DNA from 4 places in the Paenibacillus sp. N119s genome. Region 1 is predicted to be linked to each of the others. Evidence: riboswitches for the same ligand, from Rfam matches in the RefSeq annotation. Region 1 holds a riboswitch; each other region holds the start of a gene.

Region 1 (7,823 bases):
CCGCTTGGTTACGATCAGGACAATCAGCCTGTCTACCTGAAGGACATCTGGCCTACTTCCGAAGAAATCAAGGAAGCGATCAGCCTGTCTCTCAGCCCTGATATGTTCCGTCGCAAATACGAAAATGTATTTACCGCCAACGAAAAATGGAATTCCATCCCAGTTCCTGAAGGCGAACTATATGAATGGGATGAAAATTCAACATATATTCAAAACCCGCCATTCTTTGAAGGGCTTCAAGATGGTGTGCAGGATATTAAGGAAATCCGCAATGCCCGTGTCCTTGCCCTGCTGAATGATTCGGTCACGACTGACCATATCTCACCAGCAGGCAACATTGCCCCTTCCAGCCCGGCAGGGCTGTACTTGAAGGAGCACGGCGTAGAGCGCAAGGACTTCAACTCCTACGGCTCCCGTCGCGGTAACCACGAGGTCATGATGCGCGGTACATTCGCCAACATCCGTATCCGCAACAATGTTGCTCCAGGGACCGAAGGCGGCGTGACCAAATACTTGCCAACAGATGAGGAAATGTCCATCTATGATGCGTCCATGAAATATCAGGCAGCCGATCAGAACCTGATCGTCATTGCCGGCAAGGAATACGGCACAGGCAGCTCCCGTGACTGGGCGGCCAAAGGTACGCTGTTGTTAGGTGTTAAAGCCGTCATTGCTGAAAGCTTCGAGCGGATTCACCGCAGCAACCTGGTTGGCATGGGTGTATTACCGCTGCAATTCCAAGAAGGCTATGGCTGGTCCAGCCTGGGTCTGAACGGTCGCGAAACCTTCGACATCCTCGGCATTGACAATGACGTGAAACCAGGTCAAGAACTTACGGTTGTAGCCAAACGCGAGGATGGCACCAAGTTCGAATTCCCGGTCACTGCCCGTCTGGACAGCACCGTCGACATCGACTACTACCACAACGGTGGTATTTTGCAAACCGTATTGCGTCAAATGATTCAAGCGTAATAATCAGGTGAATAATGAAAATCCCCTCCCAAATGCAGTGTAAGCTGCAATTGAGAGGGGATTTTTTACATGCTTCAAGCCCTACAAAGAAAACATATGCCGAGGATTGAGAACACAAGGGTTATAAGAAGTGTGAAGAGACCAGGCAGGCTTTCCATGATTGCAGAACCTTCTTCGCTCTTGAACTGACGACTGAGAAAAGGCTGGAGAAATAGTGTAATCACAAAAGCTATGAAGCTAAGTGCACACAACAACCATACCTCAGGGGATGATTTGTCAACAAAACGATCAGCGACATCATTGAAATTGTAGTGAATTGCTGTATTTCGCGGCATTGTCGGATAGATAAACAAGTAGATGCTGAAGGGCACAATAGAAAGAAGAAATGACATTAAATTCAAACTATTTAACCTACCTCGCATGAAAATCCTCCTTTTAGAGCTAAACGATTTATATGATACACAGATCAGCAGCCTATATCTTTACTTCCCTGGCTTAGTAAGAGAGAAATAATAAAACTAATCATCGTGGGCAAAAAAGAAGCGAGTACCATATACGCATTAACTTCTTGTCCTAAACCTATGGCAACCCCTATTAAGCCAAAAGCTATCCAGATATAAGCAGAGATGCGATGTGTCTTCTTCCATGCCCTTTCATTGGAAAGCAGCCAAGGGAACTTTAGTCCGATTAGACGATTGGGTGTTATTGTAGCAAAAGATATTCCTATTGCTAAATGCAAAATAGCCGACAATAATAAGGCTAATTTTAATGTGCTGAATAGAAATCCATCCGAATATTTGAACATGAGTGCAAGGAAAATCAAATCAAGTACAACAAACACACTTGCACAAATCTTACGGTAAGAAGCGAGCATACGTTCAGTAATGGTGTCTCTATGCTTTGAACACCTTGGATTCAGTACTACGATAGCCAGTGTTAAAACCATAGTAACTAATGGAAAATACAACAATGCTATACGATCGTTAGCGGAATGAAACGAGGAGGAAAACAAAGAAAAATTTATAACATGCAGCACAATAAAGAACATAGACACATGCATCCACGGCTTCTTGAATTCTTCTTTTACATTATAGTTGCTTGTACTCTCCATCCCGCTTACACCCTCCATATAACAGAAATTGAGTGACTCCACTTTATTATGCATATTTTCCAAACCCGAAAATGAAATAAACATCACAACAGCAAAAAAAAGCCGACCCTCTCAGAACCGGCTTACAACTATATTCTCTTATATTCTTACCTTCGTATGCCAATTACTTCGAAATATCCAAAAAGCCTTCTCCGAACACGTCCCGCACATCATGAATGGTGATAAACGCTGCTGTATCGATCGCTTTTACAATCTTTTTAAGCGCTGATACCTCTTGTTTGCTAATGACAATATATAAAACTTCTTTTGGATTTTTAGTGTAATATCCGTGGCCTGACAGGACGGTAACCCCACGATCCATTTTCGTAATAACCATCTCGGCAATTTTATCCTGGTGCTCCGAAATGATCATAACCGCTTTTTTCGGATTCAGTCCTTCAATCATGAAGTCCATCACCTTCGTACCGACATACAAAATAACGATGGTCAGCATCAACTTTTCCGGACCAATAATAAAATAGGAAGAGAAAGCAACGATCAAATCAAAAAACAGCAAAGCATAGCTGATATTCCAATCCAGATACTTGTTGGCAATCCGGGCTAAAATGACCGTTCCCGCCGTTGTACCACCTACCCGTACGATTAAGCCAATTCCAACCCCTATCATAACTCCGGCAAATATGGCATTAATCGTCGGCTCATGCGAATCAATCCGCCAGTTAACCGTTAAATGTAAAAACAATGAGTTAAAAGCAACCGCAATTATAGTGTACAGGGTCGTTCGCTTGTCCAAAAATTTATATCCGACAATTAACAACAAGCCGTTAATCACCAGATTGACGATCGAGGGAGACCACTGAAATAGGTAGTACAAGATAATCGTAACCCCGGTAACGCCCCCCTCGCCAAACTCATTCGGGATCACATACAGATTAACAGCCAGTGCGAATAAAAACGCACCTACAATAATAAATACGATATCTGCCATACTTTTTTTCATATATGTTCTAATCCTCTCTCTAACATTTCAACCGATGAATTGCCAGATGGATTGGCTGACTCTTCTTGCCAAAATACGCTGACAACCAGTTCATGGTATCCACTCCCCAACATAAAGTCAATACAACTTTGACACTTTAATTCGCCACCAGACTGCCTTAATCCAACTTTAGAATTTGCCAAAATCCCGCTTAAACAAGCTTATTCGACAAAAAAACACAATCCCGACTGCTAAACTAAGAAAGCGGGCCTCTAGCCCTTGTTTTGATCCTAGGCACATTTTCCCCTAAAATGACCATCCTCCTAATACACATTTTGGACACCTACGACCATCTTCCTGTTTTATGGCAAAAGCGTTTTACTTTGGATAAATGCGGGTATAATGATTGAAACATTACCAAGCAACCTACACGGCATTGCGACATCAAGTACATACAGATAGTCCTATACAGACGTTCTAAGCAACTCAAGCTGAATTTGACAATATGGAATTGGAGGAATGACCCACATGAATACAATGAACTTAACTGTCCACACCCTGATGCCTTTTCACCACCAATACCAACGTGCCAACGCGGTGAGTATGCAGAAGAAAGAAGATAGCTCGGAGAAGAAGCTCAGCTTTCAGGACATTTTGAATGAAAAAATGGGTAAAAAATAAAGCACCGTTTCAACCGGTTTTATGTTTCGCTTTACATAAGCTGAAAAAGCCGTAGTTTTCTACATCAATGTAGAGAACTACGGCTTTTTGTTACCCATATATCCCTAAACCTAAACTCATCCGTTCATGGATTTAAGCGTTCGGCAAACTACCCAGCGCTATCCGTTGGTCTACCTGGTTGTTTGAGCTGCCCACTACCGATTTATTGTCCCGTACTCCTGTACTGCTCTGCCTTCTCACGCATCCCGGCGACGACGGCCTCCTCAGCATTCAGCCCCTTGTCAGCTGCATAAGCGCGAATGTCCTGCGTGATACGCATACTGCAAAATTTAGGACCACACATCGAGCAAAAGTGGGCTTCCTTAGCCCCCTCTGCCGGTAGCGTTTCATCATGGTAGGACAAGGCCCGCTCAGGGTCAAGCGAAAGATTGAACTGATCGCGCCAGCGAAATTCAAAACGCGCCTTGGACAAAGCATCGTCACGCTGCTGGGCCCGTGGATGACCCTTCGCCAAATCAGCAGCATGTGCGGCAATTTTGTAGGTAATGACTCCCTCGCGGACATCATCCTTGTTCGGCAGGCCTAAATGTTCCTTCGGAGTAACATAGCACAGCATGGATGTCCCGAACCAACCGATCATAGCCGCCCCGATAGCTGAGGTAATATGATCATATCCTGGTGCGATATCCGTCGTTAGCGGCCCTAAAGTATAAAAAGGGGCTTCCTTACAAATCTCCATTTGTAAATCCACATTTTCCTTGATTTTGTGCATAGGGACATGTCCCGGCCCTTCAATCATAACTTGGACATCATGTTTCCATGCGATCTGCGTTAGCTCGCCCAACGTTTCCAGCTCTGCAAACTGTGCTTCATCATTTGCATCATAGATACTCCCCGGACGCAGACCATCCCCGAGAGAAAAGGCCACATCATAAGTTTTCATAATTTCACAAATTTCTTCAAAATGCGTATACAAAAAGTTCTCCTGATGGTGTGCAAGGCACCAGGCTGCCATAATCGACCCGCCTCGGGATACAATTCCGGTCATTCTATTCGCCGTCATCGGTATATATCGTAGCAATACACCCGCATGGATTGTAAAATAGTCCACTCCCTGCTCCGCCTGCTCAATCAGCGTGTCTCGATACAGTTCCCACGTCAGCTTCTCAGCTTCGCCGTTCACCTTTTCCAGCGCCTGATATAGCGGCACCGTTCCAATCGGTACGGGAGAATTCCTGATGATCCATTCGCGTGTCGTATGGATATTACGGCCTGTAGACAGGTCCATGACGGTGTCTGAGCCCCAACGCACTGCCCAGGTCATCTTTTCCACTTCCTCCTCGATGGAGGACGTAACCGCAGAATTCCCGATGTTCGCATTGATCTTTACGTGAAAATGGCGCCCAATGACCATGGGCTCACTTTCCGGGTGATTGATATTGGACGGCAAAATGGCGCGGCCAGCCGCCAACTCCTGCCGTACAAACTCGGGTTCTACCCCTTCGCGGATCGCCGCAAATTCCATTTCGGGCGTAATGATCCCTTGCCGCGCATAATGCATTTGCGTCACGGTTCGCCCTTGTGAAGCCCGCAGCGGACGGTTGGTCACGCCGGGAAATTCCACTGTCTCCCGTTTGGAACCGGGTTTCAGCCCATTATCCTCCGGCTTGACGGCGCGGCCCTCGTACGCCTCCACATCCCCCCGTTCCAGCGTCCAAGCTCGCCGTAATGGGGGTAAGCCCTGACGGATATCCATCTGATAGGCTTCGTCAGTCATCGGACCACTGGTATCGTACACACGCAGTGGCTCATGATACTCCGTGCCCTGCGGCGTATAGGTGGGATGCAGCGCGATTTCGCGCTCCGGCACAGCAATATCTGGCCGAGAACCCTGAATATACACCTTGCGGCTCCCCGGGAAAGACTTAACGCTACTGGATTGCTCCACCCTTGTCTTCTCTACTTCTGCTGATTTCACTCCTATTTCCTTCGTTCCTTCTGTTTCCATCGGTTTCATGGTCCATTCCTCCCATTTCGTTGAAATGACACACCGATCCGGAACCATTCCCAGGGTGGCGCTGATCTATGCAAAAAAGCCGGTTCCCCAGGGAACCGGCTAATTAAACGAGCCTGCTATCCAGACAGGACGCACATAGAATAAAACCTCATGCGTCACCGTAGACAGCAGCTGCGTATACATTTCAATGGCCGATTACTTCCCTACGCTGGTATGATCCAGATCAGGTGCAAAGGGTCCGGAATCTTGCCCGATTCCATCTCAGCCCGCATTACAGGCTCCCCCAGTAACTGTGATACTTTTTTATTCACATGTATTGGCGGCTATAACAGACAACCCGCCATCTCTATCAGACTACTTTAAATTTATAGCTTTGGCAACCCTTGTATGCTTTCCTATGGTATTCACTACTACCGTTACGGAAGCATAAGCCCCATTTCCTTGGCCGCTTCGATCAATATTGGAGCAAAATCATGCAGCGTCTCGGGTGCAAGTCGACTAACCGGGCCCGATACAGATAAAGCCGCCGCGACCTGTCCCTTTCGATTCACAATAGGTGCGGCGACAGCTGCTGCCCCTGGCTCACGCTCTTCATAGCTGGTCGCATAGCCCTTCTCACGGATATCCTGCAATTGGGCTTTATAAGCCTCAGGATCTACCGAAGGCGGCCATTCTTCCCCGCTTAGCAGTACCTCCAACTCCTGTGGCGGCATAAAGGCCGCCAGCACCTTGCTGGAGGCTCCCACAGCCAGCGGCATACGCGCTCCTACAGGCGCAACCCTGCGGATCGCCTGGTTGCTCTGTACGGCTTGTATGCGAATACGCATGCTGCCATCCCGCAAATACAAGCTGACCGTTTCTCCTAAACGATCACGCAGTGCTTCCATTGCAGGCTGTAACAACACCGCCGGCTCATCGCTTTGGGACAGATGCGTGGACAGCTCCCATATACGAAAGCCGAGCCTATATTTTTCCGTTTCGGCATTTCGAACGACAAATCCTCGATCATCCAGCGTAGTCAAAAGACGATGAACGGTGCTTTTATGTAGACCAATTTGGGAGGCAATCTCCGTTAGACCAAGATCAGAATTTGCGGTAAAACACAGCAATATATCAAGTGCACGCTCTACAGCGCGGACGGTTAATTTACGGTCTTCCATCGTGAACCGCTCCTCTTGTATCCATATTCGTTTCACACTATGAAACATGGTTACATAAATTATATAGAATAGTCGCGGCTACTGTAAACCGATGTTTTTGTGACAACCATATTACAGAACAAGAACAAACATCGACAATTCTTTGCATCATTTTTACTTTTCCAGTGCAGACGTTGACTTTGGATAATCCCCAGCATACGATAATAGGTATCTATACGGACATACCCTACTATTTTCAAGTGAGTTTATACCTATATTCCTGATTCGAAGATCAATTTTATATAAGGAGGCTCTTACATGATTTCGACATCCCAGCGCAACGCTCAGCTACAGACCGCTGTTCAGGAGCCGTCCACCCCACTCTTTAATCCCCGTCTGCTGCGGTTCAAGCACGTTGTGATTGCTCTGCTGCTGTCGGTCGTATTTTTTCTGTTGTTTTGTTTTATTGCCTTGCATGCTTACATCGCTTGGGTGCTTACGAATCCCACGGTCGCACCATTGTACTCTAATCCGATGCAGGCCAAAGGTATGCCTTATGAGGAAGTCAGCTTCCCGGCCAAGGACGGCAGCCGCATGGTACAAGGCTGGTATATCCCGGCCAATCAATCGCGGAAAACCATTATTTTCAGTCATGGTTATGGGGCTAACCGTGAAGAAAGCTGGATTCCCATGTATGATCTGGCGCATTATGCCCACCGTTTGAACTTTAATGTGGTCATGTTCGATTACGGATTCGCGTCACAAAACAGCAAGGCTGTCGCAACCGGCGGTAAAGCGGAATCCCAACAGCTTCTTGGGGCCATCCAGCTTGCAAAACAACGCGGCTCATCGGAAATTATCGTATGGGGCTTTTCTATGGGGGCAGGAACCGCTCTTCAGGCGGGCTTGCAAACCAAGGATGTG
Region 2 (7,823 bases), on a different contig from region 1:
GCCCACTGTAGCTGCATCATAGCCCATCAAGTTCATCATTTTGTAGACCGGATGGACACCGCCTTCTTTTTCGAAGGTTTTGTTACGAGCCATATAATCATCTAATGGATTGCCCTGCAGCAAATCACCATTATCGAACAGCATACTGTTTCTTGTTTCACTACGTGCCTTCTGGATCAAACTAGCTGTACTAACCAAGCCATATTCGTTGGTTTCTTTGTCTGAATAGTAGTCATAATTCATCAGTGCCCCATGAATATCCGTGGTTTCCATGATCCGCAGATTCACCGTACCGCTATCGCGAGAATCGCTAGCTGCCCAGGATGGAGCGGCCGAAAACACCAACAGGCTACAAGCTACAACTGCTGCTGTAAACCCTTTAAACCAATTTTTACGAAATAACAAAATATACCCCTCCTTATTAAGGTGTATGCCTCATATACATACTTTTGCACATATATGTAAGCTTTGAACCCACCATTCCTATTTTAATCCAATGTAGGACAAAAGAGTAGTCATTTGCTTAAAATATTTATGAAAAAATAATTAGTTTTCGAATAAAAATAAAAGCCAGTAAATCTCCTAAAAAGATTGGAAATTTGCTGGCTTGTCCTTTTATATTTCTATTTCGTCCACACCTGGCGCTCCATTTGTTGACCCACGTACTCAATACGAGTCGGATTCACATCTAAAATAACATAATCGGGATCGTCAGGTCCAGAAAACCATTTTTTCAGAGAATCATTCCACACTTGTTTGCGTAACCCCTCATCAGCTGTAACCTGGACGGTAGCCTCGACTTCCAAGACTTCCTTCGTGCCCCCCACCTCATACCCCAGCAGCAGATAAGCATTCGGATTGTCCTTTAGCTCCTCCACTTTATGTGTTTTGCGATCCGTTGCTAGATGAATGTTCATTCCATCGTTAAAAAGGGCCATATAGCGTACTTTCGGTTTTCCGCCCTCTACCGTACCTAACGAGCAAAATTTGTTGTTATCCAAAGCCTTCACAATGGCTTGTTCCAGCTGACTGCGATCCAATGTCTCCGTTTTACCCACAGTACAACAACTCCTTTTTACGAATTAGAATTCTATACGGCTTTGCCACCTGGCATCAGCCCTTCAGAACATACTGTGCGGCTGCTCTAAAAATAACATGACCGAATCAGACTGATGATTCATGTACATTTTCAGATCAAAGCTCACAGTAAAAGTGTACCCTGTCATTCGCTAAATGAACCGTAAGCCCTCCCTCAAGGCTGGACAGACCCGCGATCAAGGCATATAATCGTCGTAGTAAACCCGAATAAACAAACCCATTAAACCATACAATGCCAGGGGTGCTGGAATCGGCCGGCTGAGAGTGTGTCCCAAGACACTGACCCTTACAACCTGATCTGGGTAATGCCAGCGTAGGAATGCTTGAGCAAGATGTGCCTTTTTAATACAGGACATCCCTTACTTTGGTATATACAAGCGCAAGCGTCCCGGAATCTCGGGACGCTTTTTTTGTTGAAGATGAAGTTGTTGGAAAGATTGCATTCTGGCAGATGTTATTTTTGTGAAAATGGGGAACATAAGCTGTCTGATTGGACGGATAACGGGTAATTAAAAGGAGAGAACACAACGAATGAAGCGCATGAACATGTTAAGCCTGGGTCTGATCACTCTGTGGCTCATGGCTCTGACTCTGACCGCTTGCGGCGGTAATCCCCCTACATCTCAACAGGCTGCTCCTGCTGCCGGCACTTCAACGTCTACTCCGGCAAAGGGGCTTAAAGATGTTAAAGTCGTGCTTGATTGGACACCCAATACGAATCACACGGGGCTCTATGTCGCCAAGGACAAGGGATTTTACGAAAAAGCGGGTTTGAATGTCCAAATTGTTCAACCAGGTTCAGGCGGAGCTGATCAGATGGTTGCTTCGAATGCCGCACCTTTTGGGATCAGTTATCAGGAAGGCGTTACTCAGGCTCGCATCCAAGGCGTGCCGCTCGTATCCATCGCTGCGGTGATTCAGCATAATACCTCTGGCTTCGCAGCCCCGATAGACCGCGGAATTAAAAGCCCGAAAGATTTCGAGGGTAAAAGCTACGGCGGCTGGGGTTCACCTGTAGAAGAAGCGGTCATGAAATCCATCATGGATTCAGACCAAGGTGATGTGAGCAAAGTGAAGATCGTCAACATGGGCAATGCAGACTATTTCACAGCTGTGAAGCGGGATATTGACTTTGCCTGGATTTTCTACGCATGGACCGGAATTGAGGCCAAGCTTCGAGGTGAGCCATTGGATATGCTGTATGTAAAAGATTATTCCAAAAGCCTCGATTACTATACACCTGTAATTGTGAGCAATGAGCAGACGATAAAAAATGATCCTGACCTGGTCAAAGCGTTTATGGACGCTACTGCACAAGGCTATGAATACACTATCGCTCATCCGGAAGAAGCGGCAGATATCTTAAGTAAAGCTGTGCCAGAGCTGGACAAAAAACTGGTACTCGCTAGTCAAAAATGGCTAAGCCCGCGTTATCAGGACGATGCCGCGCAATGGGGCGTACAAAAAGCAGAGGTATGGAAAAACTACTCGGACTGGATGTACGAACGCAAGCTGCTCAGCAAACCTTTGGAAGTCGATAAAGCCTTCACAAATGACTTCTTGCCCAAGCGTTGATCATTTTGTAAAAACGCTAAATGACCAACTAAATAAAACGGAACTAGAGAAGTGAACGAATTACCACTAAGCGGACGGAGGATACTTCCCATCGCCACCGTCACGGGATTTCCCGAATAAAGCATCACAGGGTAGAAATCCGGGGACAAAAGCGACCGCTTTGCTTGTACAGCACCATTCCGTGCACTTCGTTCTCGTACCTCTTGGTTTATTCTTTAGTCTCATAGTATCTAAACGCAAAAGCAGGTGCGCTTGTGTGTAAAAATGCAACCCAATCTATCAAAAAACTAAAGTGCTTTTAAGGCGGTTGGCAGCGGAGCGGTTCATTTGAATCTGAAGAAACGAAGCGGTCTCCCCACCTTAAACCAATTTATTTCCCAATACTACTCCAAATAAAGGACAGGTGAAATTCGCATGGCGAACACATTGCTCAGTATTCAAGTCATCCCTAAAACTCCTAATAACGAAGATTCTTACCCATATGTAGACAAGGCGATTGAGGTGATTCAGCGTTCTGGCGTCAAGCATCAGGTGAACCCATTGGATACGACAATGGAGGGCGAATTGGACGAATTGCTGAAAGTGGTCAAAGACATGCATGAGGCCTTGACAGAAGCCGGAAGTCCCAGCGTCATTTCACAGATCAAAATCGCACATAACCCACAGGGCATCAGCATGAGCAAGCTGACCGAGAAGTATCGCCCATGAATCTGAAAGGCAAGCACGCATCCTGGTGGAAAAGCGTATGGCCGCCCCTTGTGGCGGTCCTCTTCTTTTTAGCGGCTTGGCAGGGAGCGGTTTCCTATTTACATATTGAATCCTGGCTGCTGCCAGCTCCTTCCCTAATCGTTCAAGAGGGTATGGCGCAATCGGCGTTGCTTGGTGCCCATACTTGGGCTACGATTCGCCTGACGCTTGCGGGATTTGCTATAGGAACAGCAACGGGACTGCTGATCGCTATCGTTCTTCATATCATTCCTTTTCTCAAATCTGCTCTGTACCCGCTCTTGATCCTTAGTCAAAACATTCCGATCATCGCTCTCGGTCCGTTGCTCATGGTATGGTTCGGTTTTGGCGTGCTGCCCAAGCTTATGGTCATTACTTTAGTATGCTTTTTTCCCGTGGCCGTAGCGGCTATGGACGGGTTGACACGGACAGACCGTGTGATGATGAACTATATGCGGATGTCGGGTGCTAGCCGCAGGGCTATTTTTATGAAGCTAGAGCTACCTCACTCCTTGCCGCAAGTATTCTCCGGCATCAAGATCGCTGCTACCTATAGTGTGATGGGTGCGATCATTGCGGAATGGATTGGGGCCAGTGAAGGAATTGGATATTATATGTTGTTGCAAAAATCTGCCTATCGCACGGATCTCATTTTTGCCGCTATCGGTATTATTGTTACACTCAGCTTACTGATGTTTGTGATTATTCTACTACTGGAAAAATGGTTGGTTCGCTGGAAACCCGATCAAGAATAGCATCCATATTGAATTAAAGGCCTCAACGAAAGGACGTGGCACATATGAGTCTGCATCCGACGGATTTGACATCACCACACATGGGTGATGAACAGCAACAAGCCGGAGAAGCGCAGGTATTAACGTCTACTCCTCCTCCTGCTTTGGAATTAGACAGGATCAGCCTCGCCTTCCGGGAAAAGCGAAGCTCCCTGCCTGTATTGCAGGATGTATCTCTCACCGTCAAGCCGGGAGAATTTGTCTCCCTCATTGGTCCGTCAGGCAGTGGCAAAAGCACGCTGTTTCACATTATCGGCGGGCTGCTCCAGCCACAGCAGGGACGTATTCGTATGCATGGACGGGATATAACTGGTGAACGCGGGCATATCAGCTACATGCCGCAGCAGCCCGCTCTTTTCCCGTGGCGCACTACACTGGACAACATACTGCTCGGGCAGGAAAACGCACCGCGAAAAGATGCGGCAGCGAGCTCACGATCCGTCAGCGAACGTGAACGCCGCAAAGAAGCCTTGCAATGGCTCGAGCAGGTTGGACTGGGCAAGTTTGCGAAGGCATACCCGCATACGCTGTCTGGTGGCATGCAGCAGCGAGCGGCCTTTCTTCGCGCCCTGCTTAGCCCGCAGGAGCTAATGCTGCTGGATGAGCCGTTCAGCGCACTCGATGCGCTGACACGCGCAGATATGCAGCAATGGTTGTTGCAGATGTGGGAGAAGAACCGCCGCTCTGTGCTGTTCATCACTCACAGCATCGAGGAAGCACTGCTGCTCTCCGACCGCATCTATGTGCTGTCAGCGCGACCTGCTTCAGTGGTGCATGTCGTAGACGTTCCTTTTCCCCGTCCGCGTAGGGAAGAAATCACCCTCGATCCACGCTTTATGGAATGGAAGCGGACAATGACTGGCTGGATGCGTGAGGAGAAGTACAAACTGGACGATAACATAAACAACGTTGAAGGTGTACATAAAAACACCTCTGACGGCGGGGTAAACCATTATGAATGATTGGAACCTACACGCTGCAAATAGCTCGAAAGCGGCAGCAATCATTCCTTTAATCGACGCGCACATTCATGTTGACAGCTATCCGCCGGAACAACATGAGCCATTGCTCGCTTCGCTTGCCGATAACCATGTCGAAGCCATCATAGCCGTGTCCATGCATCTTGCCTCCAGCCAAGCCAACTTGCGCCTAGCTGAGCGTTGGCCCGGGCTGGTACGACCAGCCTTCGGCTTCCATCCCGAACAGGCTCTACCGCCACAAACCGAGCTTGACCTGTTATTTGACTGGATGGACGAACATGTACAGCAGATGGTCGCGGTGGGTGAAGTTGGCTTGCCCTATTACAATCGGCTGGAGGCTACACGCAGTGGAGATGCTTTTGACCTCGCTCCCTATATTGCGTTGCTGGAGCGTTTTGTCCAGTTTGCAAGCAAGCATAACAAGCCCATCGTACTGCACGCCGTTTACGAGGACGCAGATATTGCCTGCGACCTGTTGGAGCGTTACGGCGTTACGCAGGCGCATTTTCACTGGTTCAAGGGCTCGGTCGCCACGACTGAACGTATGGCCCGGAACGGCTATTATGTGTCCTTCACTCCGGATCTCGTGTACGAAGAAGAGATCCGCAGTTTGGCAAGACAATATCCATCTAATCAGGTTATGGCAGAGACAGACGGCCCATGGCCGTTTGAGGGTCCTTTTACCGGACAACAGACGCATCCATGGATGACTGCCGAGGTCATTCGCGCGTATAGCAAACTGACCCGTCAAGATGAGGCTGCTGTCCGTCAATTATTTTATGATAATACGAAACGCTTCTACTCTCTGTCTAATTCCTAAAGGCATATCAGCTATTTACGAAAAAGCTCACAATCACAGGCTTCTAGTCAAAGCAAAGAACCTCCTTATGTACGCGAAACTTCATGCGTAATTAGGGAGGTTCTTGTAATTTTAATTTTAAATATACATGTTACTCAAACACCACTTCACATGGAAGTATTTTTTGTCGCTATTCCACTTTTATTGCTTCAAGAAACCCTTCTGTTCCAAAAATGGCTTTAACTGCAAGCGCGCTGGTTCGGTCAATCTCGTGGCCATTTGCTCAGACCAAGGTGTAGAGCGTTGACCACCCGTACGTTCCTTCAAATATTCGGCTGATGTGTGGTCGTATGCCTCTACAGCTTTCATCGTCTGATTTTTGTCGTAGCCGTTCATATGCAACACACCGGACAGCGGAAGACGTGGACGTAAGCCCGTTTCCTGATCCGGTACACCAATACACATCCCGAATACTGGATACACCAGCTCTGGCAGCCCTAACAACTCGGCTACCTCTGCTATTTTAGTACGAATGCCCCCGATGTAAACGATGCCCAGGCCCAGTGATTCAGCGGCCACCGCTGCATTTTGTGCGGCTAAAGCGGCATCGACGGTTGCAACCGTATAATTTTCGACGGACCCTTCGTAGGAAGGCTGCCCTGGCTGATGGTGAATCGTCACCTGCTTCAACCGATACAGGTCTGCGCACCATACCAGAAATGTCGGGCATTGCTCAACGTAAGCCTGCCCTCCGGCCAACTCGGCCAGTTTTGTTTTTAAAGCGGGCTCTGTAACGGCAATAACGGTATATGCCTGCACATTGCTGGACGAGGATGCCATTTGGCCAGCTGCCACAATAGCTGCGAGCTGCTCGTCGGTAATGGGGTCTGATTTGAATTTTCGTACAGACCGATGGTTCATCAACAAGGAAATCGTATCATTCATGACTGCTTCACTCCTAATCCATAATTTAAGCTCTTTATCTGCTTCAAGCTGTGAGTACGCGAAAAAGTTCTTGCATGTTTACATGGCACTCCTACAAATATTATGAAACTTTCGCCAGTGATAAGCAACCTAACGCAATGAAGGACGACACTATGGAATACATAAAATAAAAAACAACAAAAAAGCAAGCACACAGAAAGCCAAAATTGTGCGTGCTTGCTCCAAATTACAAATTGATCTTGCTGCGGAAATTTCCAGCAGCATGCGTCTGCCTGATACATCACTACACTTACAGTTTCACCCGTTGGAGACGCAGCGCATTCAGTACGACCGAAACAGAGCTAAATGCCATGGCCGCTCCCGCCAACCATGGAGCAAGAAAGCCCAAAGCAGCAATCGGAATGCCGATCACGTTATAACCGAGCGCCCAAAACAGGTTTTGCCGTATGTTTGTCATGGTCCGGCGACTCATTTCGATCGCGTCCGGAATGCTGTTCAAGTTACCACGCATGAGAGTAATATCGGCAGCCTCCATAGCTACATCGGTACCTGTGCCCATTGCCATCCCTATATGGGCTGTGGCCAGCGCTGGCGCATCGTTAATACCATCCCCGACCATGGCTACGATCTTGCCCTGTTCTTGAAGTCGTTTCACTTCTTCGGCCTTTCCTTCAGGCAGCACTTCCGCCAGCACGCGTTCAATTCCCGCCTCGGCGGCAACAGCCTGCGCTGTCCTTTCATTGTCACCTGTAATCATGATGACTTCAATGTTCATTGCTCGCAAACGGGCAACAGCTTCCCGTGACGTTTCTTTAATCGTATCTGCCACGGCCACCAATCCGGCATAGGAACCATCCACAGCGACAAGCATCGCCGTTTTCCCTGCGCCTTCCAATTCATTCATTT
Region 3 (7,823 bases), on a different contig from region 1:
GGCTTTAATGGACAAGGAATCCGAGATGTTGGTTATGGGATCACCGTTTACTAGTATAAGGTCAGCGCGCGCACCCTCGGCAATACGGCCGCGATCGATAAGACCAAAGCAACGGGCTGGTTTCGAGGTAGCCGACTGAAGCGCTTCTATCGGAGTAAACCCAGCCTTCACCAGCAATTGCATTTCATGATGGACGCTGGCTCCATGAGCAAGGCCTCCAAGATTCGGAATGGGAACCGGAGCAACATCCGTCCCTACCAGAATATCAACTCCGGCACGGTGTAGGTCCATCACATTCTTAAAACTGTCCTCCATATTGCCTTGTGGAAACGTATTGAAACTGGAGTTTAAGATATCGATCCAATCCGGGCTTAATTTGGAATGAACACGTGGATCATTCGCCAATTCCGATGCCGGATTTCCAGTAATAGATGAATTCAACACCAAGCACGGTGTAACAAAAGCGCCTGAACTCGCTATGGATTTCACTAACTCGGACGTGTACTCGGGTCTGTCAATAAACAAGTGGCCCAAACCGTCGACTCCAAAATCGATGGCTTCTTGCGATGAACGAGCCGTTAAGACGTGGGCGATGACCAACTTATCGAACTTGTGTGCTTCTGTCACTGCTGTTTTTAGAATCTCGTCGCTTAGTACAGGCAGACCAGGTGCACCCATGACCGTTCCTTCTTCAATCATGATCTTAATATAGTCAGCTCCATTTTCCATTTGAGTATGCACATGTTTAATCGCCTCTTCCACCGTGGTCACTTGTGGTATTTCTTCGTGATCGTGAGCGTATGCAGCCAACATCGCTTCCCGGTCTTCTTTCGATAACTTCTCTAGTTCCTTTAATACGAATTCCGGTATTTCGTCTCCATCCGGCAGTAATTCATCTGGGTGTCCGCCCGGAGCGGTGATCGCTATGCCAGCAGAACGGACGTCTGCGACGTCATTCACATTTTTTAACTGAATCTCGCGCCCTCTTTTAGTAAAATCGCCGTTCATTTCGAGTTCTGTTGTAACTCCGAATTTTAAGGCATCCCGTAATCCTCCGATTGAGGTATGGACATGGGCATCAATCAGACCAGGCATTAGAGTCGCATTTTCTCCATCGATAATCGTTGCATCGGCCGGAATGTCTCCACCCACTGAAATAATGGACTCCCCTTTAATGACAACATATCTGGGGGTAATAATTTGATCTCCATCAAAGATACGTACATTTGTAATCGCCGTAACTTGGTCTAATGCAGCATTTTGAGCTACCTTCTCCATTTGAATTCCTCCCAGGTGTTTGTTGTCCAACAATTCGGAGTATAACTGTTAGATATCTAACTGTCAATAAACTAATGTTTGTTTGACACGAAAGTTAGATCTCTGTATAGTTTATTTACTTACAGTTAGCTTTCTAACAATATGGGGAGGTACAATCATGAAGCCTCGCAAGTATACGCCTTATCTAGATTTGTTTCAGGTTATTGGCCTTAAGTTAAAGAAAAAAGCGGACGGTAGCATAAAAGAGTTAGGATTAACCGCTCAACAAGGAAAAATAATTTTGTATATTTACGAGAATCAAGAGACTGGATTGATTCAGAGGGAGCTTGCTGATCGGTTCCATCTGCGCGGGGCTAGCATTACAAGTGTGCTTCAAGGTCTTGAGCAAAGAGGATTTATCGAGCGTAAAATCCCAGCTAATAATGAACGACAAAAAAATATTTATGTTTTACCAAAGGCCGTTGAATTGATTGAAGAATTTAATGACTCCTTCCAAAAGGTGGAGGACGAAATCGTTCAAGTCCTTACCGAAGAGGAGAAGCAAACCTTGAAGGAATTGTTGACCAGAATTAATGAACGCTTATAATTGCGATTGGATCTGCATCGAAGGTCACCTGGATTCTCTATTTCATTAGGCTATGTAATATTGTCCAATAAGCGGAGATTAAGGCTCAATAGTGAATACAATGAATGATTACGCTATCGGGAGAAGATAGTTGAATGAATGACAACAGCGGCAGTCTAAGACTTTATTTATCAAGTCTTAGACTGCCGCTGTTTCTTTAATTGGATCAGTCTAATACTTTATTTTCTGCTGACAACGGGGTTGTATTGATAGGATTAACAGTTAGCAGTTCCCAAGCATTTAGCATTAATTCCATAGGTATATTACTCTAGTGAAGGGGGGAGTATATATACTAATATCTGAAATTTTTAAACAAGGAGGCTTTTGCATGAATGACCATCTCGTTATTTTAATCAGAAGTTTTTCAGCATTCTTTATCTTAATGATAATTGGGAGAATATTAGGGAAGCAAACCCTTTCCAATATGAACTTTCATGAATTCGTAACGGCAGTTATATTAGGAGCTATGGCGGCTAACTTTGCATTTAACGAAAAAATAGAAGTTATCCACCTATTAATAGCCCTGTCCGTTTTTACAATTACTTCTTATGTTTTAGCCAAGCTTTTTTTGAAATTCAGAAGCTTTAAGATGTGGACAGAAGGAACCCCCACCGTTCTCATCGAAGGAGGGCTCATTCTCGAAGATAACTTGAAAAAAAATAATATGACATTGGATTCTTTAAACCAGCAGCTTCGCGAGAAAGATATTTTTAATGTAGAAGAAGTGGAGTACGCCCTACTTGAGATTAACGGAAAATTGTCTGCCCAAAAGAAGAAGGAACTGCAAGCCGTGACATTAAAAGACCTACAGTTGAATGCAGGCAATACCCCACAGTTCCCAATTGAGCTTGTAATCGACGGACAGCTTTTGCATGGCAATTTAGACTCCAACCATATTTCTGAATCCTGGATGAACTCCCAACTCAAAGCACGCGGCAAAAAGTTAGAGGATGTATTCTATGCCGTTAAAGGCAGCAACGGCCAACTTTATGTGGATGATTATAAGGATAATATTCAGCATCCAATTGATATGGAATAGTATTGATTTTCAGAAAATAACTACTTGAGATTCAATGTAATCAGATAATTGTATTTGGCAGCGTGCTTAAGCTCATCCAAGATGATACCGTACACCGTGTCCTTATAGATGCCAGTAGGCAATCCAAACCAGATGTTGCGGTATCGTTCTACCGCACCCAGCTCTCCCATCAAGGCGCGCTGCAGACCTTCGACATAGGAGTGCACCTTTTCATATTTCTCACTACTGATACCTGTAATCTCCTGTCCTGTTAAAGCCCAATACATCTCTCTGAACATTTTGTTATGGGCGCGCTCATCGTTACGGATGCTTTCAATAATAGCCACCTGCTCCTGTGAGGGAGCCAAATTGATCAATTCACTGTAGAACAACTCATCGTTACGCTCCCCTTGTACCGCTTCCTTTATCATTTGTACTGCTTCCTGAAAGCTTGTGTTCCAGATCGGTACAAAATCGGCCCGCATATAATATGAATTTCCCCAGTAAAAAGGTACTTGATACAAGTTTATTCCTCCCAATGTTAGTTTTTAGAAAGTATATGCACATCTGCCCATGTCGGTTCCCACATTAGGAAAATGGATGTTCCGCACACTCCTAGTCGCTCTTTTCATGTGAAGTAATGCTGGCGACTATTTGACTTACTAACATACTGGGTTGATCATACTGATGACCATATGAAAAACCTTAAAATTCGCTGTTTTCATATTCCGATAAGGTGACTGGATGTGCTACAATAAAGCTTTGAAAGAAATCAAATGTATTATATAAGAACAGTCGGCAGCGCCGATGACAATAAGGAGCCAAAAACAGCTTATGAGTTTATTGACTGTAGAAAATGTATCCCACAACTTTGGGGACCGTGCATTATTTAAAAATGTTTCCTTTCGATTGCTTGCGGGGGAACGTGTAGGATTGGTAGGAGCTAACGGTGTTGGTAAATCGACACTCATGAACATTCTGACTGGAAAATTGCTTAAGGATGAAGGCAAAGTGGAATGGACTCCACGTGTGCGTTATGGTTATCTGGATCAGCACACCAAGCTGACACCAGGTAAAACAGTACGTGATGTGTTAAAAGATGCTTTTCTTCCTCTGTTGGAGCTGGAAAAGGAAATGATGCAGATTACGGACAAAATGGGAGATGCTTCTCCCGAAGAGTTGGAAGTTCTGCTGGAACAGATGGGAGAAATTCAAGAGCAACTGGATATGGGGGATTTTTATCTCATTGATGTGAAGGTTGAAGAAATGGCGAATGGATTAGGGCTTTCTGCCATCGGACTGGATCGGGATGTAGCTGCACTTAGTGGTGGACAACGGACAAAGGTCCTGCTTGCTAAGTTGCTGTTGGAAAAGCCGAATGTATTGCTGCTGGATGAGCCTACCAACTATTTGGATGTGGAGCATATTGAATGGCTTACGAGATATTTGAAGGATTATCCTTATGCTTTTATCCTAATCTCACATGATACTGAATTTATGAACCAAGTCGTTAATGTAATCTACCATCTTGAATTTGCTAAGATGACCCGTTATTCAGCTAACTATGAAAAGTTTCTTGAAATGGCGGATCTGAACAAAGCCCAGCATATTGATGCATATGAGAAGCAGCAGGAATATATTAAGAAACAGGAAGATTTTATTCAGCGCAATAAAGCGCGCGCATCTACATCAGGGCGTGCAAAAAGCCGTGAAAAGCAGCTTGACCGGATCGAACGTATTGATAAGCCTGAAGAAGCTGCAAAGCCAACCTTTCAATTCAAAGAAGCCCGTGCGAGCGGGAAAACGGTTTTTGAGGGTATTGATTTTGAAATAGGTTATACACATGCCCTTCTGCCTAAAATGTCCATGACGATCGAACGTGGCGAAAAGATCGCAATTGTCGGCTGCAATGGTGTCGGTAAGTCTACGTTGCTCAAAACCATTTTGGGAAAAATTCCGCCAATCAGCGGAAAGACCTATCAAGGTGATTTCTTGCAGCCTGCTTATTTTGAACAGGAAGTAAAGGCTGGAAAAATTACGCCGATTGACGATGTGTGGAATGAATTCCCACATTTGAATCAGCATGAAGTACGTGCGCATTTGGCACGCTGCGGTTTGAAGAATGAGCATATTACACGGCCTCTATCTGCGCTTAGTGGTGGAGAGCAGGCTAAAGTCCGTCTTTGTAAACTATTAATGCGTGAGAGCAACTGGGTACTGTTTGATGAGCCTACCAACCACTTGGACGTCAAAGCAAAGGATGAATTGAAACGCGCATTGAAGGAATACAAAGGGACCGTATTGCTTGTATCCCACGAACCGGACTTTTACGAAGATTGGGTAACCAAAACGTGGAATGTGGAAGAGTGGTCTAGTAAAGTAAACTAAAAACCCGTTCTGGCATATTTCACACAATATAGGGTTTGCAGAATTAGGAAAATATGCTAAGCTATCCTTAGCTGATACAATAAAATAGTCACACTAGGGGAGCCGCCCATGCGGCTGAGACGGAATAAATGGATTTCGGACCCTTTGTACCTGATCTGGGTTATGCCAGCGTAGGGAAGTGAGCACCGTACAAACAAGAGACGCTCTTTACTTTTGTTCGTGCGGGGAACGATATACGTTTACGGATATATTAGTCCGTTTGATTTTGAACGTTCGTCTAACCACTTCCTTAGGGAAGTGGTTTTTTGTGTTTCGTTCTTTTCATTAGTTCGATCTTCCGTAGACGAATTTACATAGGGTCTCCTTTCATTATTGCTGGCACATGTGGCTAGCTCTGTATGATATTACCTATATGGAGCTACAACAATATAAGTTCAGCTAATACGATTAAATTTTTTAGCTCAAGTGAGGTGAAATTGAAATCGAATTACACGTAATCACGATGGAAAGTGTGTCCTGTGTAGATGTCCCTCAAGTGGCTGCCGCTATTTATCCTTACATTCACTATGTACACGTACGTTCAAAACAGAAAGGCGCGTCTGCTTTGCTTTCTTTGACTCGTAGCATGCTGGAGCAGAAAGTTCCTTTGCAGAAAATTGTAGTAAATGATCGTGTGGACGTAGCTTTACTTACCTTGGCAGGAGCTGTCCAGCTACCGGCTAATGGGTTATCTGTAGTAGATGCAAAAAGTCTACTGCTAGAGGGCACACGCTGTGGAGTATCTGTTCATTCATTGGAGGAGGCACAGGCTGCCGAGCAGGCAGGAGCGGACTATGTACTGTATGGTCATGTATATGAGACCTCTTGCAAGACCGATCTTGTACCGCGGGGGATAGCACAGCTAGAACGCATATGCAGATTGTCGGACATCCCCGTGATTGCGCTCGGCGGCATACAACCGCACCATGTTCCAGAGCTTTATTATGCTGGAGCAAGCGGAATTGCCGTGATGTCTGGTATTTGGGAAGCTGAGTCCCCCATTGCAGCAGCGATGGAATATAGGCGAATGGTGGATCTTGTAATTCGCGAATCTGAAGCTAGAAAACGGACTAAAGAAAGTTGAATACTCACCAGATAGGAGACAGGGGATAAATGTCAGAGACACATACAGAGACCAAAGCGATAGCACACGCTGAATGTTTGGTCATAGGTGGAGGCGTGATCGGCAGTTCCATTGCTTATCATGTGGCCAAGGAGGGACGAAGTACAATTATGCTGGAACGATGGATCCCCGGTGAGGGAGCATCAGGAGCAGCGGTGGGAATGCTGGCAGCGGAAAGTGAAGAATTCACAGACCATGAACTGGCGCGATTTGCCCGTGCAAGTCGAGATGCATTCCCTGAACTTGTCAGTGATTTGGAGCGTTTATCGGGTATTTCAGTGCAATTTCGTACTGAAGGCTTTGTGACTCCTTTTCGTTCGGAAGCAGAGGGGCAAAAACGCTGGAATGCTGCTAAGATGCGAGAGGATGATTGTCACGTTTGGTGGGATGCCAGGGAAGTGGCACGACGGATTCCGGGCTTGGCAGATCAAGTAATTGGTGCTATCTATCGTTCGAAGGAGACACAAGTGGCCCCTGTCCAGCTTTGCCGGGCTTATGCAGGGGCAGCTGCGGTGCTGGGAGCAACAATATGGTCTGGAACTCAAGCTAAGGAACTGGTCATACAGGGCGGTCGAGTTTGCGGTGTGCGAACGGACATTGGTTTCTTTTCCTGCGATCAGGTCGTGATTGCTGCAGGTTTGGACAGCTCAAAACTGCTAGGGCAGATTGGATTTGATTATCCACTTTATCCGGTCAAGGGCGAAGCGGTAGCTGTATCTTTGAAAGATCATCCGTTGGATTATACCATTTATGCCGACGATGTTTACCTCGTACCTAAACAGAATAACGAGCTTTGGATAGGCGCCACGAGTCTTCCACATCAATATGACAAAGAGGTGACCGCGGGAGGATTAAAGGGGCTGTTGGAACGTGCATCTGTTTGGTTACCGTGTGTACACGAAGCTTCTTTTATACGTGCTTGGGCAGGCTTACGTCCGCAGGCAGCAGCGGAGCGACCTTTTATTGGTCCTGTTCCTGGGGTGGAGGGCGCCTATGCTGCAGTCGGGCATTATCGCAACGGTGTCCTGCTTAGTGATGCGACTGGGCGAGCGATGGCCGCTATGCTTAAAGGGGCTGATGCGGCTGAACTTGGAATAAGCAAATTTTCTTCTGAACTTCTCAAGGAGGAAAGTTTATGAAGCTGACCATTAACGGACAGAGCATGACCATTTCTAATCGAATCACTCGTGTAGATCAGTTGCTGCATGAACTTGATTTAAAGGTGAAAACCGTAGTGGTAGAGCTGAATCGGCATATATTGACCCGTGAAGATCATCATGAAACGGTGCTTAAGGATGGAGATTGCTTGGAAATTGTACATTTTGTAGGAGGCGGTTGATCATGTTAACCAT
Region 4 (7,823 bases), on a different contig from region 1:
TTTATATTTAACGAAGCGTCCTGCATACATAAAGGTCGGATTAGACTCCTTCGTTAAAAAGTGTTCACGTGGCCAATGATCAAACTCAATGCCTTCTGGTAAAAGGTGAACACGATCCGGATGAAAACCAAGCTTAAGCAGATCATACCGGGTAGACGGGGATACGGTGAGCGTCCGATCCTTCTGTGCCAGCTTAAGCATCAGGGGCTCCAGATGAAATCCAATCATATTTAGCGGAAAGCGGGCATTTTCATACCATATTTCTCTTGTTAGCTGATGTATGAAAAAAATCCGCTTGGATGCCTCCACCCAAAATCGGGTAAAGAACTGATGTGTATTCGCCTGATTGATCACGTAGTCTATCTGCTTCCGGTGACGACGGTAATAGCGCATCGCATAATAAATAACACTGTATATGTTTCCTTTGCGAATATAGGTAATACCGTCAATCACTTCATGCTCGGGCATCCCCTCAAAATGGGGCGAGAAATGAATGAACTGAAAACGGTCTTGCTGTGTGCGTTTCAGCATTTCATGGGTAAAAACTTCTGCTCCCCCGCTTTTCGGAGAACGAATGTCACGCCAGGAAAGCAATAGAACGACGGTTTTACCGTTCTGTTCAAGTATGGTATTCATGGGGTGAATCCCCCCTTATCTTTATTTTGAACAAATATATATAGGCATCTATCACAAAATAGAGAGACATTGCCCCGTAAACAATCAACTCTGACAGCAAAAAATCAACTGGGTCTGTGTGAGCCATATGAAAGGCTGCTACTAAAACAGCTGCTCCTGCTACCAGACTAAATATAAATTTGCGTCTGCCCACCAATACGTGCACATGCACAAAAAACATCACGATGGAAAATAACCAGTACACCCAGCCTCCCCATGGAATATAGACCTCAGCTGACTTGTAAGAAGCTCCGAATAAAATAGGGATAGACGATGGGAATATATAGGTCGTGCCCACATATACACACACCGCAGCTACAGCCATTAACCCAGCATAGATGGCAATTAACTTGCCCAAAGCCTGACGGTCATGCCCCTGCGCACCGATCTTGGGAATAAAGGCCGCGATCAGGCTGTAGGAAACGTAATAGACCAATTGGCTGTACTTCAGTGCAATGGCATAGCTGCTGGCTTGCTCGGGAAAGTAATGCTGTACATACAACATGTCGATGGAGATACAAAACAGAATGAATAAATTCGTCATAAGGCTATCGGTAAAATCCTGACCAAGTGACTTCCATAGCCCAGCAGGGATACGTTCTCCACTGTGTGTAGTTATGGATAAGCCACGGGCCGAAATGATCCAGCCGTGAAGCAACGACAGCAGCATTCCTCCGCAACTTGCCAACAGTAGAGCTTCCAGCTTTAAACCTAGTGCGGCCAGGACAAAAAACAGGCTCAGTTTCCCTATGACTTCAATGTAATAATTCACATTGAGCGCTAGCATGCGTTCCCTACCCTGCAAATCTCCGCGGCATGAACTCACGAGAATATGCAGTCCGATCAAGCCATACAGCATGAATAGCGGGCCAGATTCGACGCCCAATAGCGAGCGCAGCAACGGATGAAGGAAGAGTAAAAGGATCATGGCAAGCACAGTTAGCACCAGAGGTGCTTTTAGTAATAGAGAACCGAGCGGTAAGCTGCGTAGTGGAAGGTTCTTGTCACCCTTGGATACCAGTTTGGCGGTTAATAGCTGGATGGATAAGCCCAAAACGGACAACAGTGCAAAAAGGGCCAACAGCGCGTTCGCCTGACCATAGGCTTGTCCGGTCAGATACCAGCTCGCTGCAATGTGGAAAAAAAAATTAAATCCGTTAAGCAGCACATTAAAGAGGGGAAACATCAACGAACGCAATCGGTTGTTCACGTGGTTATCTCACCCGCCGATCCAGTCGCCAAATCTCAATGATCGAGCGCAAAAAACGAATGGAGTCCTTCCAGACATGAATGTGCGAGCCATCTCGGTCAATGCATTTGACGGGTAATTGCAGCACACGGAGTTGGAGTCGCTTGGCAATAAACATCATCTCCAGATCCAGCGCCAGTCCGAGTTGTTCCTTCAAATGTGGAAACATCCGCTTCACGGCAACCGAACTCATCACTTTAAGCCCCGTCTGGGAATCTACCACACCTGTTGGTAGAAAGGGGCGGGAAACGACCCGTTTGCCAAAGCTGACGATAGATCGTAATAAAGAACGATTCTCGGCGGTCATATCTTTGGTTCCGATCACAACGTCATAGTAGCCCTGCTGAACAACATTAATCATTCTGGCAATATCCTCTATGAAAAAGGAATCGTCTGCATCCACAAATACATAGTAATCCGCGCCAATGGTCCGCATCCCTTCCAGATACGTCCCTGCCTTGCGTGTATTGCGTCCCAATTCCCTGGTTTGAAGCAGCGGACTCAGATTCTGGTTAATCCGGTTTACAGACAAATCCGTTGCGGCCCCCAGCGCTTTAATCAAGGCATTCGTGCCATCGTGGCTACCGTCATCAATGAGATAAATTGAACCCTCTATAATATGGCTGCGGATAAAGGCTTGCAGTCGCTCAGCAAAGGTTTTGACATGAGCAAAACGCTTCTCTTCGTTATATACAGACAAGATGAATGCAACATGCTGGCTTCTGGTCGAATACTCGGGATAGAGCAAGCTTTGTATTTCAGAAAGGATTTCTTCGGTATCATTGGCTTGCCAAAATAGCAGACGCAATCGGCCTACTCCGATAATTTGCACCATATGCTGATCACTGAACGGATCGGTTACATCCGTCACCAACAGCAATGGCATTTGCGGAAATTGGCTACGGATTTGATTGGCTTTCCACACAGCTTGCCCCGGCTCCCTATAATCAATCAGGCAGCAACATGCATCCTCGTAGACTGAAGCGGTCTCCGTGTCCTCGCACTGTATATATTGGTAAAAACAAATCACATTGGGATAATCAATAGCCCTGTTGTTATCACTAAATATGGCTATAGGTCCCTGCACACAAACCTCTCCTTTTCCTCCGAATAGTTCTATTTTGTTGAAAAAGATTTAAAAATGTTTGCTTAGAAAGATTAAATTAATGTCCAAATACTTCATATTTTCTTAACAAAATAGCTGACATTCCTTGATATATAAGCATATAAGAGAAGAAAGACTAATTTTCATATTTGATAAAAACAGAGCATTTAGACCTGATTCATTAGGACTACAAACATACAGATTACAAGGTGAATTCAAATTTAAAATCGGTGCTATAGAATCAATAATAAGATACACATATGGTCATTTTGTCATAGACATAATAGATGAATAAAACCAATTTGCACGTCCATACTATGGATAACATGTCATTTTTCACATGAATAATTATCAAAATATGAGAAAGAAGGTCCTTCTATGGAAGCATTTTATGTCAATCGTGATGGGTCATTATCTACTCCCTTGCGAGGGAAGGATGTGCTGGCAAACCCTCTTTTAAACAAAGGTGTGGCTTTTACAGAAGAAGAACGCAAAGAACTGGGCTTGGAAGGAATCCTTCCTCCCACTGTCCTTTCATTGGAGAAACAGAGTGTTCGGGCATATCAGCAATTTCTGGCACAACCCACCATGCTGCGTAAAAATGCTTCGCTTAACGACCTTCACAATCGAAATGTCGTACTCTACTATCGACTGCTGACAGACCATTTGAGTGAGATGCTGCCCGTAGTCTACACACCAACTGTAGGAACCGCTATCCAAGAATACAGCCATGAGTACAACCGTCCGGGGGGCGTATATTTATCGATAGATCATCCGAATGGTATCGGACAGGCGCTCTCCAATTCCGGCTTGAGTAGTGAGGATGTTGACCTGATTGTCGTGACGGATTCGGAAAGTATTTTGGGAATTGGTGACTGGGGTGTCGGGGGAATTAACATTGCTATTGGCAAACTCGCTGTATATACAGCTGCGGCAGGCATTCACCCCGGGCGGGTACTGCCCATTGTACTGGATGTCGGCACGAATAATGAAAAGCTGCTAAATGATCCGCTGTATATCGGAAACCGCCACAAACGAGTGCGCGGAGAAGCCTATAATCAATTTATTGATACCTTTATCAGCAAAGCATTGACACAATTCCCGAAGGCGCTTTTGCATTGGGAGGATGTAGGCAGCGTGAATGCACGCCATATTATAGGGAAATACGGTCAAAATATTCTCACCTTTAATGATGACATCCAGGGCACAGGAGCAGTAACCCTGGCTGCGATTATTTCCGCGGTAGGTGTCACCAAAACCCCGCTGCGTGAACAAAAAATACTTGTCTTTGGCCCGGGGGCAGCTGGAATCGGTAACGCCGACCAAATACGGAGCGCTATGATCAAGGAAGGGCTTCCTGAGGAAGATTCATTTAAGTCGTTTTGGGCCTATGATTATCGTGGACTGTTAACGGACGATATGAACGATATACTGGATTATCAGAAACCCTATGTGCGCAAAAAGGAAGAAGTCAGCTCGTGGTCCCGATCGGAAGACGGCAAAATACCGTTGCTGGAGGTCATCCGTCAGGTTAAACCCACCATCTTGATTGGAACTTCCGGTGTAGCTGGTGCCTTTTCTGAAGAGATTATCAAGGAAATGGCAAAGCATGTAGAACGACCGATCATTATGCCCATGTCTAATCCTACCAACCTTGCTGAAGCGGTACCTGAGGATTTGATACGGTGGACTGATGGCAAAGCCTTGATTGCTACTGGAAGTCCCTTTGAGCCTGTCACCTATAACGGTACGAAATTTGAAATTGGTCAGGCGAACAATGCCTTTGTTTTCCCCGGACTGGGTCTGGGCGCGATTGTGGTCAGAGCCAAAAGAATCACCCCTTCCATGTTTACCGCAGCAGCGGATGCCGTCGCCAACGCCGTAGATTCGAATGAAATGGGTGGTGCGCTGCTGCCCCATATCCGAAAATTGCGTGATGTTTCGTACGCGGTTGCGGTTGCGGTAGCGAAGGCCGCAATTCATGATCAGGTAGCTCAGGCACACATTTCAGATATTGAACAAGCCATTCGGGGTGCGATGTGGAAACCGGAATATGTAAAGGTCAAAGCCGTGGAAAATGTAATCCATCACCCTCACTAATCCTTCACCAGGAATTCAAAGCAGTTTGACATAACATAGGAACGATTGTACAGTATTAGTCAAAAGAATAGGAAAGTCCACTAGGGGAGCCATTATGGCTGAGACAAGAATGAATCTTGGACCCTTTGAACCTGATCTAGTTCGTACTAGCGTAGGAAAGTGGAGCCTTCGTATATAAGGTTTCAGGCGTTTTTGCGCATTGAACCTATGTTGAAGCCGCTCCAGTTTTCGGGGCGGCTTTTTGGCGTTGTTCCGGGAATTGTATCTTACGGGACTTCTTGTTCTCCATTTTTATTGGAGGTGGGGAAAATGAGTTTTTCGCAAGAGCTCCGTCAGCAGGCGGATGGCATTTTTCAAGCCATTTATGAGCATCCCTTTGTGAGAGGTATTGCTGAGGGAAATTTAACAAGAGAACAGCTGATTCACTATGTAAAACAAGACTTTGAATATTTGAACGCCTATATGCGGATTTACGGCATCGCGATCTCCAAAAGCACGAGCCGGGAGGATATGGCTGTATTTAACGAACAGATCTCTTTTATTCTTAACAGCGAGGTTCATCCGCATCAAAATTTTTGTACTGTCGCAGGTGTCACTTACGAAGAGATGCAGGGATATCCACTCGCTCCGTCCGCTCATCATTATATTCGCCACATGCTAACCGTCGCTCATGAGGGTAGCCTTGGGGAAATCATGGCCGTGCTGCTGCCTTGTCCATGGACATACCTTGAGATTGGACGCAGGCTAATGGATGAGGTAAAACCAAGAGAGTCTCATCCGTTCTATGAATGGATTTCCTTTTATGGAAACCAGATTGAAGATGTAACTTCCAAGTACCGAGAGCGTGTGGATGCTTGGGCCCAAGTCGCCTCGACTGCCGAGCGAGAACGGATGATTGAGCATTTTATGCTAAGCTGCCAGCTGGAATATATGTTCTGGGACATGGCTTATACACAGGAACAATGGCCCGTCCAGATGCAGGCTATGGTCTTGGAATAATCAGTATCGATGAGAGAGGAGAAACATAATGAGTATGTGGGAACAGAGTTATTCGGAGCTCCTGACAAAGGTACAAAACAGCAAGCCCCTTGTTCATAATATAACCAATGTGGTGGTCACCAACTTTACAGCCAATGGTCTATACGCCCTGGGGGCTTCCCCGGTGATGGCTTATGCACCCGAGGAAGTAGCGGATATGGCAAAAATAGCGGGCGCCCTCGTATTAAATATCGGTACGCTGAACCGCGAACTGGTGGACGCCATGATCATTGCTGGACAATCAGCGAATGCGCATGGTGTTCCAGTTCTACTAGATCCAGTCGGTGCAGGAGCAACCAGTTTTAGAACCGAGTCGGCGCTGCGAATCCTAAAGGAGGTTAACATCTCACTAGTGCGAGGCAATGCAGCCGAAATTGCTCATCTTATCGGGGAAGCCCGAGAGATTAAAGGGGTCGATGCAGGCGACAGTGCTGACAGCGGTAATGTCGATCTGGCAGTTCGGGCTGCGCAGACACTCCATACGATGGTTGCCATCACTGGAAAAGAGGACGTCATCACCGATGGAGTCGAAGTACGCATGATTAGCGGTGGAGACGCGCTGCTTACGAAGGTAACCGGCACAGGCTGCCTGCTAACCTCCGTATTGGGCGCCTTTGCAGCTGTTGAACCCAACCTGCTGCTCGCAGGTACAGCGGGCTTGGCATTTTACAGTGCAGCAGCTTCCCGAGCCGCAGCGCATACTGCAAAACTGGGGCCAGGCAGCTTCCAGATTGCCTTTCTCGACGAGCTTGCCAAACTACATACTGGTTCGCTGGAGGGACATGTCACGATCCGTGAAGTCGGGACAACCACAACAGGTGGTACGCGATGAGAAACGTGCACATACCGAGAGCGCTAACGATTGCCGGTTCAGACAGCGGCGGCGGGGCCGGAATTCAAGCTGATCTTAAAACTTTCCAGGAGCTTGGCGTATACGGCATGTCGGCTATTACGGCCATAACGGTACAAAATACCTTGGGGGTTCACGGTGTATATCCGTTGCCACAGGAAGCAACAGCGCAACAAATCGAAGCTGTAGGATCAGATCTTGGGGTTGATGCTCTGAAGACTGGCATGCTGTTTGATGCGGGCATCATCCGCCTTGTAGCCGAGCAGATTCGAAAGTTCGGCTGGGAAAAGGTTGTCGTCGATCCTGTAATGATTGCCAAAGGGGGTGCAAAGCTGCTGCAACCGGAGGCGGTGCAGGCTTTGAACGACGACCTGCTCCCCTTGGCCCTGGTCGTCACACCAAATATCCCGGAAGCAGAGGCCTTAACCGGGATAAGCATTCGTACGATGGAGGATCGCCGCGAAGCTGCGAGACATATAAGCAGCCTGGGCCCCAAGTTCGTTGTGATTAAGGGCGGCCACGATGAGGAGGAAAACACCGACCAGGTCATCGATCTGCTCTTTGACGGAACAGCCTTTACAGAGCTGGGCGGCAAACGGGTGCGGACGGTTCATACACACGGAACAGGATGTACGTTCTCAGCAGCGATTACTGCTGAATTAGGGAAAGGTGTGTCTGTACCCGAAGCTATTTTGAATGGAAGAGCCTTCATTCAGGCGGCGATTGAGGATACGTTGTATCTGGGACAGGGACATGGTCCAACTAATCATTGGGCCTACCGTCGTCGTCAGGAGATACTTCAATGA

Evidence for each region. A riboswitch is a leader RNA that binds a small molecule or an ion and turns the genes downstream of it on or off. The one in region 1 is predicted to bind thiamine pyrophosphate.
Region 2: another riboswitch for thiamine pyrophosphate. It lies ahead of AC5V8P_RS02410 (ABC transporter substrate-binding protein); the one in region 1 lies ahead of thiC (phosphomethylpyrimidine synthase ThiC).
Region 3: another riboswitch for thiamine pyrophosphate. It lies ahead of AC5V8P_RS09395 (thiamine phosphate synthase); the one in region 1 lies ahead of thiC (phosphomethylpyrimidine synthase ThiC).
Region 4: another riboswitch for thiamine pyrophosphate. It lies ahead of tenA (thiaminase II); the one in region 1 lies ahead of thiC (phosphomethylpyrimidine synthase ThiC).

The regions. Positions count from the first base shown of each region.
Region 1 is NZ_JCAJRU010000088.1:8,472-16,294, forward strand. Features, by position in the region: gene acnA (aconitate hydratase AcnA) at 1-972, shown strand, start outside; gene AC5V8P_RS12120 (DUF1648 domain-containing protein) at 1,047-1,394, opposite strand; gene AC5V8P_RS12125 (SdpI family protein) at 1,439-2,083, opposite strand; gene AC5V8P_RS12130 (YitT family protein) at 2,247-3,083, opposite strand; gene AC5V8P_RS12135 (hypothetical protein) at 3,591-3,743, shown strand; gene thiC (phosphomethylpyrimidine synthase ThiC) at 3,946-5,760, opposite strand; TPP riboswitch at 5,944-6,055, opposite strand; gene AC5V8P_RS12145 (IclR family transcriptional regulator) at 6,177-6,920, opposite strand; gene AC5V8P_RS12150 (alpha/beta hydrolase) at 7,218-7,823, shown strand, end outside.
Region 2 is NZ_JCAJRU010000009.1:4,127-11,949, forward strand. Features, by position in the region: gene AC5V8P_RS02400 (bifunctional 2',3'-cyclic-nucleotide 2'-phosphodiesterase/3'-nucleotidase) at 1-405, opposite strand, end outside; gene AC5V8P_RS02405 (pyridoxamine 5'-phosphate oxidase family protein) at 624-1,058, opposite strand; TPP riboswitch at 1,326-1,435, shown strand; gene AC5V8P_RS02410 (ABC transporter substrate-binding protein) at 1,630-2,673, shown strand; gene AC5V8P_RS02415 (MTH1187 family thiamine-binding protein) at 3,088-3,381, shown strand; gene AC5V8P_RS02420 (ABC transporter permease) at 3,378-4,154, shown strand; gene AC5V8P_RS02425 (ABC transporter ATP-binding protein) at 4,199-5,155, shown strand; gene AC5V8P_RS02430 (TatD family hydrolase) at 5,148-5,993, shown strand; gene nfsA (oxygen-insensitive NADPH nitroreductase) at 6,174-6,917, opposite strand; gene AC5V8P_RS02440 (heavy metal translocating P-type ATPase) at 7,207-7,823, opposite strand, start outside.
Region 3 is NZ_JCAJRU010000058.1:720-8,542, reverse strand. Features, by position in the region: gene AC5V8P_RS09420 (amidohydrolase family protein) at 1-1,278, opposite strand, end outside; gene AC5V8P_RS09415 (MarR family winged helix-turn-helix transcriptional regulator) at 1,436-1,864, shown strand; gene AC5V8P_RS09410 (DUF421 domain-containing protein) at 2,232-2,942, shown strand; gene AC5V8P_RS09405 (ferritin-like domain-containing protein) at 2,963-3,406, opposite strand; gene AC5V8P_RS09400 (ABC-F family ATP-binding cassette domain-containing protein) at 3,756-5,309, shown strand; TPP riboswitch at 5,395-5,503, shown strand; gene AC5V8P_RS09395 (thiamine phosphate synthase) at 5,812-6,432, shown strand; gene thiO (glycine oxidase ThiO) at 6,462-7,610, shown strand; gene thiS (sulfur carrier protein ThiS) at 7,607-7,810, shown strand; partial or broken gene AC5V8P_RS09380 (thiazole synthase) at 7,813-7,823, shown strand, end outside.
Region 4 is NZ_JCAJRU010000019.1:404-8,226, reverse strand. Features, by position in the region: gene AC5V8P_RS04475 (glycosyltransferase family 4 protein) at 1-636, opposite strand, end outside; gene AC5V8P_RS04470 (polysaccharide biosynthesis protein) at 620-1,885, opposite strand; gene AC5V8P_RS04465 (glycosyltransferase) at 1,890-3,011, opposite strand; gene AC5V8P_RS04460 (NAD-dependent malic enzyme) at 3,408-5,129, shown strand; TPP riboswitch at 5,202-5,304, shown strand; gene tenA (thiaminase II) at 5,439-6,128, shown strand; gene thiM (hydroxyethylthiazole kinase) at 6,157-6,999, shown strand; gene thiD (bifunctional hydroxymethylpyrimidine kinase/phosphomethylpyrimidine kinase) at 6,996-7,823, shown strand; partial or broken gene AC5V8P_RS04440 (thiamine phosphate synthase) at 7,820-7,823, shown strand, end outside.